2 linked regions of the Sandaracinus amylolyticus genome follow. The protein of the gene in region 2 interacts with the protein of the main gene of each other region in a pairwise test. Links are inferred from orthologs where the notes say so. Each region holds a gene or a part of one and is shown on either strand. Other genes may lie near its edges.

The links. Proteins that work in one complex are often made in the same cells at the same time.
Region 1: the proteins of dps (region 2) and DB32_RS19625 interact in binary tests that used the Escherichia coli proteins (3 or more experiments, as listed by UniProt). The link is inferred for Sandaracinus amylolyticus from one-to-one orthologs.

What each region holds. Positions count from the first base shown.
Region 1 is NZ_CP011125.1:4,610,649-4,615,476, forward strand. What follows is about bases 86-3,069. They hold DB32_RS19625 (ATP-dependent Clp protease adaptor ClpS), read right to left. Parts: upstream 1,757-3,069; coding sequence 1,415-1,756; downstream 86-1,414. Other genes in these bases: clpA (ATP-dependent Clp protease ATP-binding subunit ClpA), read right to left, coding at 86-1,355; DB32_RS19630 (hypothetical protein), read right to left, coding at 1,868-2,332; DB32_RS19635 (hypothetical protein), read right to left, coding at 2,343-2,750; cobA (uroporphyrinogen-III C-methyltransferase), read right to left, coding at 2,765-3,069. Outside these bases: more of clpA, read right to left, coding at 1-85; more of cobA, read right to left, coding at 3,070-4,294; DB32_RS19645 (DUF192 domain-containing protein), read left to right, coding at 4,412-4,828. UniProt on the Escherichia coli protein: Involved in the modulation of the specificity of the ClpAP-mediated ATP-dependent protein degradation.
Region 2 is NZ_CP011125.1:1,803,284-1,808,213, reverse strand. Bases 1,551-4,520 are described here. They hold dps (DNA starvation/stationary phase protection protein Dps), read right to left. Parts: upstream 3,292-4,520; coding sequence 2,809-3,291; downstream 1,551-2,808. Other genes in these bases: DB32_RS07555 (YoaK family protein), read right to left, coding at 4,286-4,520; DB32_RS07560 (helix-turn-helix transcriptional regulator), read left to right, coding at 3,425-4,279; DB32_RS45045 (ferritin-like domain-containing protein), read right to left, coding at 1,551-2,716. Also shown: DB32_RS07575 (catalase), read right to left, coding at 1-702; more of DB32_RS45045, read right to left, coding at 755-1,550; more of DB32_RS07555, read right to left, coding at 4,521-4,930.

The DNA.
Region 1 (4,828 bases), 2.8 Mb from region 2 along the record:
ATGCGCGCCATCTTCGCGACCACGCGCTCGATGTCGCGGAGCGTGACCTCGCGGGTGCGCTCGTTGCGCATGCGATCCTGCGCGCCCGCCTCGTCGATGACGTCGATCGCCTTGTCCGGCAGGAGCCGCTCGACGATGTGCTTCGCCGAGAGCTTCACCGAGGCCTCGATCGTGCCCGGCAGGTACTTCACGCCGTGGTGCTCTTCGTAGCGAGAGCGCAGCCCCTCGAGGATGAGGATCGAGTCGTCGATGCTGGGCTCGCCGATGTCGATCTTCTGGAAGCGGCGCGCGAGCGCGCGGTCGCGCTCGAAGCTGCCCTTGTACTCCTGGAACGTCGTGCTGCCGATGCAGCGCAGCTTCCCGCTCGCGAGCGCGGGCTTGAGGATGTTCGACGCGTCCATCGACGAGCCGGTCGTCGCGCCGGCGCCGACGATCGTGTGGATCTCGTCGATGAAGAGGATCGCGTCCTCGTGCTCCTGGAGCTTCTTGATGACGCCCTTGAGGCGCTCCTCGAACTGGCCGCGGTACTTCGTGCCCGCGAGCAGCGAGCCCATGTCGAGCGAGTAGATCGTCGCGCCGCGCAGCACCTCGGGGACCTTGCCCTCGACGATGTGCAGCGCGAGGCCCTCGGCGATCGCCGTCTTGCCGACGCCCGGCTCACCGACGAACACCGGGTTGTTCTTGCGGCGCCGGCAGAGCACCTGGATGGTGCGCTCGAGCTCGAGGTCGCGACCGATCAGCGGATCGATGCGGCCCTCGCGCGCCTCGGCGTTGAGATCGACGGTGTAGGCCTTGAGCGGATCGCGCGCGGCGCCGCCGCCTTCCTCGTCCTCGTCGCCGAGGCCCGCGTCGTCGCTCTCGTCCTCTTCCCCTTCTCCGAAAGACCCAGCGCCCGACGCGTCGCCCTCGGGGCCGGCGCCGTGGCTCACGTAGCGCTTGAGATCGAACTGCGAGACGCCCTGCTGCGAGAGCAGGTAGACCGCCTGCGAGTCGCGCTCGTGGAAGAGCTGCACGAGCACGCTTCCGCCGTCGATCTGCTTCATCTCGGACGAGATCGCGTGGATCGCGGCGCGCTGGAGCACGCGCTCGACGGCGATGGTCTGGTGCGGCTGGAGCTCGTCGCCGTCCTCGTCGGGCACGGCCTCGAGGTGGTTCTCGAGCCACTCGGCGAGCGACTTGCGGAGCTTGTGTCGGTTCGCGCGACAGGCGTCCAGCGCCTTCGCGGCCTTGGGGTCATCACACAGCGCGAGCAGCAGGTGCTCGAGCGTCACGAACTCGTGCCGCATGCGACGAGCCTCTTCGTAGGCCTTGCGCAGCGTCGCCTGCAGCTCCTTCGCGATCATCGGAGTGGCCATCGTTCTCCTGAGGCTTCTTCTCTAAGGCGGCGGTCTCGTTCGTCGATGCGCGCCGACCTCTACTTCTTGTCGCCGTCGTCGTCCTCTTCGGGCTCCATCGAGAGACGCAGCGGGTACTCGCGCTCCTTGGCGAGCCGCTCGACGATCGCGATCTTGGTCTCCGCGACCTCGCGCGTGAACACTCCCGCGACGCCGACGCCGTTGTAGTGGACGTGCAGCATCACGCGGACCGCCTCCGCGTCGGTGTGGCGGAACACGGACTTGAGGACTTCGACGACGAATTCGCGCGTCGTGTAGTCGTCGTTGTGAAGCAGCACGCGGTACATGCGCGGCCGCTGCACCTTCTTCTCGGACCGCGTCTCGGTGATGACGCCGGAGTCGGGATCGAAGGGATCTGCCACGGTCTCCTCGCGAAAAAAGCGAGAGCGAGTGTAACCGGTGGCGAGCGCCGCGCACCGTCCTCGCAGCATCGTTCCCGCCGCGGCGGCTCGCCATGCCGCTGTGAGCGGGGCTTACCTGCCCGAACGGTCGGTCGCGGAGGTGGACGCGCGCCACGCCGCGCAGATCGCGTCGGCGAGATCGTAGACCGAGGCGCCGCGGAACATGGGCTCGATGCGCAGCGGATCGCCGTCGCGGCGCGTGATGCGGACGTCGAGGCGATCCTCGTCGACCGCGACGTCGGAGACGTCGGACCACGGGAGCTCGATCGTGGTCGCGCCGTCGGCGAGGCGGAGCGCGTCGGGCTCGAGCCGGAGCGAGACGGTGCCGCGCGCGCGACGCCGAGAGCGGCCCACGAGCGCGACCCAGCCGGCGCACGCCGCGAGCCCGGCGACGGAGAAGAGCAGTCCGACCCAGTTGCGCAGGGCGAGCGCGAGCCCGCCGACGGAGAGCAGCACGACCACGATGCCGACCGAGCGGAGCAGCGCGGCGCTGCGCTCGTTGTAGGTGTCGTGCTCGAACGTGCGGTACGGGGTCATGGCGGAGACGTCAGAAGACGACCACCCGCGCGAAGTAGTTCCCGTTCGTGTCGTTCCACACGACGACGTGCTCCTCGTTCGAGACCTCGATGCGCGCGAGGTCACCGGCAGCGAGCGCAGGCGTGCGCCCGTCCTCGGTGAACGAGAGATAGACGAGCACGCCGTTGGGCGCGCGACCGAGATCGTGATCGACCTGGATGCGGACGCGACCGGGGTAGGGGATCCAGCGGTCGTCCTCGGAGTCGAGCGGCGCGCTCGCCCACGAGCGCACTTCACCGGTGGTCGCGTCGACGTCGACGACCTGCTGCGCCAGCAGCGGATCGGTGAGCGGGATGAAGACGATCTCACCCGGTGGGGTGAGCCCGCATCCCGCGAGCACGAGCGTCGCGAGCGCGAAGCGAAGAAGCACGGTGCGCATCTGCGTGGAGGCTCCTAGCGGGTGAAGTGCTCGCGCAGCGCGCGCGTGAGGCCTTCGCTCGTGTAGTACGGCGCGGTCACGTCGACGCGCACGCCGAGCTTCTCCGCGGCCGCGGTGGTGACCGGACCGATCGACGCGATCGTGAACGAGGCGAGCAGCGCCGGCGCGTTCTCGCCGAGGATGCGCACGACGCTCTCGACGGTGGAGGGCGCGGTGAACGTGATCACGTCGAGCTCGTGCGCCTCGATCGCGGCGCGCAGCGCGGCCTCGTCGTCGGGCGAGGGCGGGACGTTGCGATACGCGTGCACGACGTCGACGTGCGCGCCGGCGCCGCGCAGCGTGTCGGGCAGCACCTCGCGCGCGACGGCGGCGCGCGGGAGCATCACGCGCACGCCGCGCAGATCGCCGGCGTGGTGATCGAGGAGGATCTTCGCCGCGCCTTCGCCGCGGAACTCGGTGGGCACCGCGTCGGCGCGGAGGCCGCGCGCGCGCAGCGACGACGCGGTCGCGGGCCCGATCGCGCAGAGACGCGCGCTGCCGACGACGCGCGCATCGCGCTGCTGGCGATCGACCTCGTCGAAGAACGCGTCGACGCCGCTCGCGCTGGTGAAGACGAGCCAGTCGTACGTGGAGGCCTCGCGCACGGCGCGCGCGAGCGCGTCGGGATCTTCGGGCGGCGCGATGCGGATCGCGGGGATGCACGTCGCCTCGGCGCCTTCGTCGCGCAGCAGGCGCGCGAGGCCGAGCGAGCGATCCTCGGGGCGCGTCACGAGCACGCGCTTTCCGAAGAGCGGCTGCACGTCGTACCAGCGCAGCGCGTCGCGCAGCTTGACGACCTCGCCGACGACGGTGAGCGCCGGCATGCCGACGTTCGCCTCGCGCGCGAGCTGCGCGATCGTCGCGACGGTGCCGACGATCGTGCGCTGCTTCGGCATCGACGCTTGTTGGATCACGGCGGCGGGCGTCTCGGGGGCGCGGCCGTGCTCGATCAGGCGCGCCATCATCGACTCGAGCGCGCGCACGCCCATGAAGATGACGAGCGTCTCGGTCGCCGTCGCGAGCTTGGTCCAGTCGTGGCTCGAGCGATCCTTCTCGGGCGACTCGGTCGCGGTCACGTACGCGACGCTGCTCGATGCGGCGCGATGGGTGAGCGAGATGCCGGCGTACGCGGTCGCGGCGATCGGGGAGGGCACACCGGGCACGACCTCGAACGGGATCCCCGCGGCGTGCAGCGCCTCGGCCTCTTCGGAGCCCCGGCCGAAGAGATAGGGATCGCCGCCCTTCAGGCGAGCCACCACGCGCCCGGCGCGCGCGGCGTCGATCATGCGCTCGTTGATCGCGCTCTGTCGCTCGCTGACGCGCCCGCCGCGCTTGCCGACGAACGTCTTCTCCGCGTCGTCGCGGCAGAGGTCGAGCAGCTCGGGGTGCACGAGCGCGTCGTAGAGGACGAGGTCGGCCTCGCCGAGCCGACGCGCGGCGCGTTGTGTGATCAGCTCGGGGTCGCCGGGGCCGGCGCCGAGGAGATAGACCCGGCCGAGGGGCATGGCGCGTCTATATACTCTGCGCGCCGCACGCGGGCGCGCCCGACGACCCAAAGAGAGGCATCGCGCGCGGGTCCGTGGTACGAGGGCGCGCTCTCCACTGTCGACACGCCCACCCGGATGACGAGGACGCTCGCCGTGACCGCTGCGCTCGCGATGATCGCCGCATGCTCGGGAGGCGAGGCCTCGCGCGGGGGGAGCGCGGACGAGCCGCGTCGCGCGGCGCCGGCTCCGGCGAGCGGCGACGACGAGCGCGCGCAGCGCGAGGCGCCGCCGCGTCCGCGCGTGATCCTCGCGCGCGAAGGCGCGGAGCCGGTGACCGTCGAGGTCGAGGTCGCGCGCACGCCCGCGCAGACGTCGCACGGGCTCATGTACCGGCGCGAGCTCGCGCCCGAGCGCGGCATGCTCTTCTTGTTCGCGCGGGAGCGACAGCGGAGCTTCTGGATGCGCGACACGTTCATCCCGCTCGACATGATCTTCATCACGAGCGGGATGCGCGTGCTCGGCATCGTGGAGAACGCCGAGCCGCGGACCGAC
Region 2 (4,930 bases):
ATCACGACCGACGAGCTCCTGCGCCTCGGCGTCGGTGAGGTTCTGGATCCCCTGCTGGGTCTTCAGCGTGAATTTCACCCAGCAGCGCTCGTTCTGCGCGTTGACGAAGCTGAACGTGTGGCTGCCGAACCCGTGCATGTGGCGGTAGCTGCGCGGCAGGCCGCGATCGCTCATCACGATCGTCACCTGGTGCAGCGCCTCGGGCATGAGCGTCCAGAAGTCCCAGTTGCTCTGGGCGCTGCGCATGCCGGTGCGCGGATCGCGCTTCACCGCGTGGTTCAGATCGGGGAAGCGCAGCGGGTCGCGCAGGAAGAACACCGGCGTGTTGTTGCCGACGAGATCCCAGATGCCCTGCTCGGTGTAGAGCTTCACCGCGAAGCCGCGGATGTCGCGCTCCGCGTCGGCGGCGCCGCGCTCGCCCGCGACCGTCGAGAACCGCACGAACGCCTCGGTGCGCTTGCCGATCTCCGAGAAGAGCGCGGCCTTCGTGTAGCGCGTGATGTCGTGCGTGACCGTGAAGTGCCCGTAGGCGCCCGAGCCCTTCGCGTGCATGCGCCGCTCGGGGATCACCTCGCGATCGAAGTGCGCGAGCTTCTCGAGGAGCCAGACGTCCTCGAGCAACGTGGGACCACGCGGGCCCGCGGTGAGCGTGTTCTGGTTGTCGACGACCGGGGCGCCCGAAGCGTGCGTCAGCTTGCTCATGCGCACGGTGTGGAGCGCACCGCGCGCGCGAGGTTGGACGCCCTTTGCGCGATCACGACGAGCGGAAGCCGATGCGCGCGTGCGTGCCGTCGCACACGGGCTTCGTCGACGATCCGCCGCACCGACAGAGGCGCACGCCGCTCGTGCGCAGCACGATGCGCCCGGTGCCTGCGCAGATCTCGACGTTGCCGCGCACGTCGAGCGGGCCGTCCTCGACGGGCACGACGACCAGTGTTCCGTCGCGCACCGGCAGCGCGGTGGTCTCGATCGACGCGGGCTCCCCGCTGGCGGTGAAGCCCTCGTTGTGCGAGCCGTCGCAGTACGGCTTCTGACGGCTGCGTCCGCAGCGGCAGAGCGTGGCGCGGTGGCGCGGAGCCTCGCCTTCGATCGCGAGCGCGGCGTGGACCGCGAGCGGGCCGTTCTCGCGAATGCGGATCGTGTTGACCTCGGGCGCTTCTTCCTCGGGTCCGCCGTCGAGGCGCTCGTAGGTGATCGCGCCGCTCGGGCACGCTTGCGCGACGCGCACCAGCGCTTCGACGGGGATCGTCTCCGGGTGCAGCCACGGCCCCTGCACGTTGGCGAGGAACACCGTCGGCGCGCCGAGCACGCAGTGCCGCGCGTGGATGCACCGGCGTCCCTCGAACCGCAGCGCGACGTCGTCGGTGCGCGCCTCCTCGACGAACGCGCCGGGCTGCGGCGGGACGACGGTCAGCGTGCGGCGCGGCGCGGGCGCGGAGGTCGCGGCGGGCGCGCTCGTCGCGCGCTGTTCTTCGAGCGCTCGCTGATCTTCGAGGGCCCCCACGAGCCGCTCCATCACGCGCACCGTGTGCGCGATCGGTGCCGCGATCGACGCGACCGATCGGCACGCGCCCGCGAGCTCGCGCGCGCGCTCGGCGAGGAACGTCCACTCGCTGTGTCCGTGCGGGATCGTGTCGACCGAGCGCAGGCCCGCGAAGCTCACGCCCGCGTTCACGCCGGGATGCTCGGGGCTCGCGGGCAGGCGCGTGAGCTCGGTGGCGAGGATCGCGAACGCGCGCATTCCGTCGACGGACGACGCGAGGAGCGTGCGCTTCGCGTCGCGATCGCCTCGGCGCACGAAGCCCTGACAGAGGAGGCGGAGCGAGAGCGTGTAGATCGAGTTCGCGACGTCGAGCAGCGCGGCGGCGTCGGGCTCGACGACCCACACGCGACCGCGCGGATCGAGCGGGCTGCGCATAACCGGGCTCCGCGCGGCCGGTCGCGCGGCGCGGAACTCGGAGCGCGCGGCCGAGAGCGCGGCGTGCTCGTCGCGCACCTGCTCGAACATCGCGAAGTGCGAGCCCTCGGAGTGCCCCGGCGCGCCCTCGCCCTGGAGGACGATCGTGTCGAGCGCAACGTGCGCCGACGCGAGGTCGGTCACGGCGCGGATCCCCGGCAGCGACATCAGATCGGGGCCGACCTGCGCCGACGGATCACCGATGAACAGGCCCGTCTCGCCGAGCTCGGCCGAGAGGTGATCGAAGCCGTTCCGGATCGCCGCGTAGAGCTCGCCGACCGTGTCGTAGTCCTGCGCCGACGGCATGTAGCGCGTGGGTCGCGCGTCGCGCGCGTAGCTGCGCGTCGGCTCGAAGCCGGCGCCGTCGTGGAGCTCGACGCCCACGGGGCGCTCGAGGAAGACGAAGTGCTCGAGCGTGGCGCGATCGAACGGAGCGAGCTCGAGCACGATGCGCGACGGATGCGCGCCCGCGGCGATCGGGAAATTCGATCGATCGAAGTGCGGCGTCGCCCCGATCGCGGTCATCAGGTTCGCGACGAGCGAGAGGTGCGTCATCTCCTCGAGCGCGACCCGCAGGATGGTCCCGCGCCAGCGCTCGACCGCGGACAGCTCGTGCTCGAGCAGATCTCCGTCGCGCGCGTCCTTCAGCGAGAACGCGGCGTAGAGATAACAGCACATGAGGTCGTGCTCGACCTCGGCGGCCTCGGCGAGGAGGGCCTGCAGCTGCTCGCGGTTGTGGACCGGGACGAAGCGCTTCATCGAGAGAGCCTGCTCGCCGGACGCACCGGCGGGTTGGACGGCGTTGACGGTCGGGCGCCGCGCGCGCGCGAGCCGCGGCGCCCGATGGTGCCTCACGTATACCGGGGGTGGTGCGCTTCGACCATCCAGAGATCCTTGTCGGCCTCGCGCGAGATCTCGGTGAACAGATCGGCGGTGTCGGCATCGCCGGCGTCGGTCGCGATCTGGATCGCTCCGCGCACGAGCGCCGCGTACGCGGCGAGCACCTTCGAGAACGCCTCGACGTGCGCCGAGCCCGCCTGCAGCTCGAGCGGGTACGCGGGGAGCGACGTGCGCTCGGCCACGCGCTGCGTCGTTCCTTCGGCGTTGCCGCCGAGCGCGACCGCGCGCTCCGCGATCGTGTCGCTCCACTCCTCGACGTGCTCGGCGACGTCGTCGAAGAGCTCGTGAAGGGCGCGGAACGCAGGGCCTTTCACGTTCCAGTGCGCCTGCTTGGCCTGGTTGAAGAGATCGATGGTGGCGGAGAGGCGGTCGTTCAGGAGCTCGACCATCCGGGTCCGCACGCGCACGTCGAGATCGTTCTGGGTGGGGTACATGCCTCGCAGGATGGCGCGCGGACGTGGCCGCGCTGCAACGCGAGCGCAAGAGCGTTCCATCGAAGCGCGGGAAAGCGCAGATGCGCCAACCCGATCCAAGTGGCGAGGCCCCTCGACGGACGAGGCTCGGTGCATGTCCAGCCTGCACCTCGCGCCCCGCTTCCCGTCCGAGCTTCCTTCGCTGCGCGTCGCCGCGCGCGACCTCGAGCCCGCGGAGACGTTCGTCGGAGCGATCACCGCGACGGACTGGCGGCGCGCCTCGCACCCGCTCGTGATCGAGGTGCGCGCCGGTGATCGCACGCTGACGCTGCGACACGCGTCCATCGCGATCGCAGAGGGGTCGCTCGTGCTGATCCCGCCGCACGAGGTGCACGCGTGGAGCGCGCCTGCGCCCGGCGCGCCCAACGACGTGCTCCTGGCCCACCTCGCGCCGCCGCCGCCGGCGGTCGTCGGGATCGGGCCGACAGCGTTCGCGCCGGTGCGCGTGCGCTCGCCGCTCGAGCGCAACGCGATCGAAGACGGCTCGCTCGCGTCCCTGCTGCGCGAGATCGAGAGCGACGCCGCGACGGTGCACGGCTCGGGTCGCTGCCGCGAGCGACGCTACGTGCGGAAGGTGCGCGAGCACCTCGAGCGGGAGTGGCAGCGCAACGTGCCGCTCGACGAGCTCGGTGAGATCGCGGGCGTGTCGGTGTTCCACCTGGTGCGCGTGTTCACCCGCGAGGTCGGGCTGCCGCCGCACCTCTTCCAGGTGCAGCACCGGCTCGAGCACGCGCGCTCGCTGCTCGGGCGAGGCACCGTGTGCCGCGAGGTCGCGCTGCACTGCGGCTTCGCGGACCAGAGCCACTTCAACCGGCACTTCAAGCGCGTGATGGGCTTCACGCCCGGCGCGTACGCGGCGCTCGCGTCGCAGCCGCGCGATCGACGTGTCCTGGCGTCGTTGGGCAGGGCCGCGGGCGTGCTCGCGAGCCCGGAGCGATCGGCGGTCTGACCGCGATCAGTCGTGGCGCTTCGCGGGCTGCGCGATCGCCGTCGTCGCGCTCGCGCGCTCGAGCAGAACGATCGCCACGGCCTCGACGATCGCGGCCGCGCCGATCACCCACGCGAGCGCGAAGCGCAGCAGGAGCGCGCCCGCGAGCGCGCCGAGCAGCATCGTGACCGCGGCGGCCACGCGACGGGCCCAGCGCGGGTTCGTCCCGCCCGCGAGGGACGAGTCGGCGGCGAGGCCGGTGAGCGTGAGCGTGAGCACGGTCGTCGTCATGTCGGGGATCGCCATGCTCCGCACGACCGCGTTGCGGATCCCCATCGCGAGCCCGAGCAGCACGATCAGCACGAGCGTGATCGACGGCCCCTCGAGCGTCGCGACGCCGGTGGCGACCGCGAGGCACGCGAGCTCGATCGCGAACGCGCGGATCACACCGCGCCGCACGTGCGCGTGCGAGAGGCGGCCGCCGATCAGCGCGCCCCCGAGGAACGCGGCGATCGCGACGAGCGACGCGACGATCGACACGTTCTCCGCGCCCGCGAGCGCGAAGCCGAGGAACACGACGTTCCCCGTCATGTTCGCGACGAAGACCCGGCCCATCCCGAGCACGCTCGCCGCGTCGACGAGGCCGGTGACGAAGGTGAGCGCGAGCAGCGC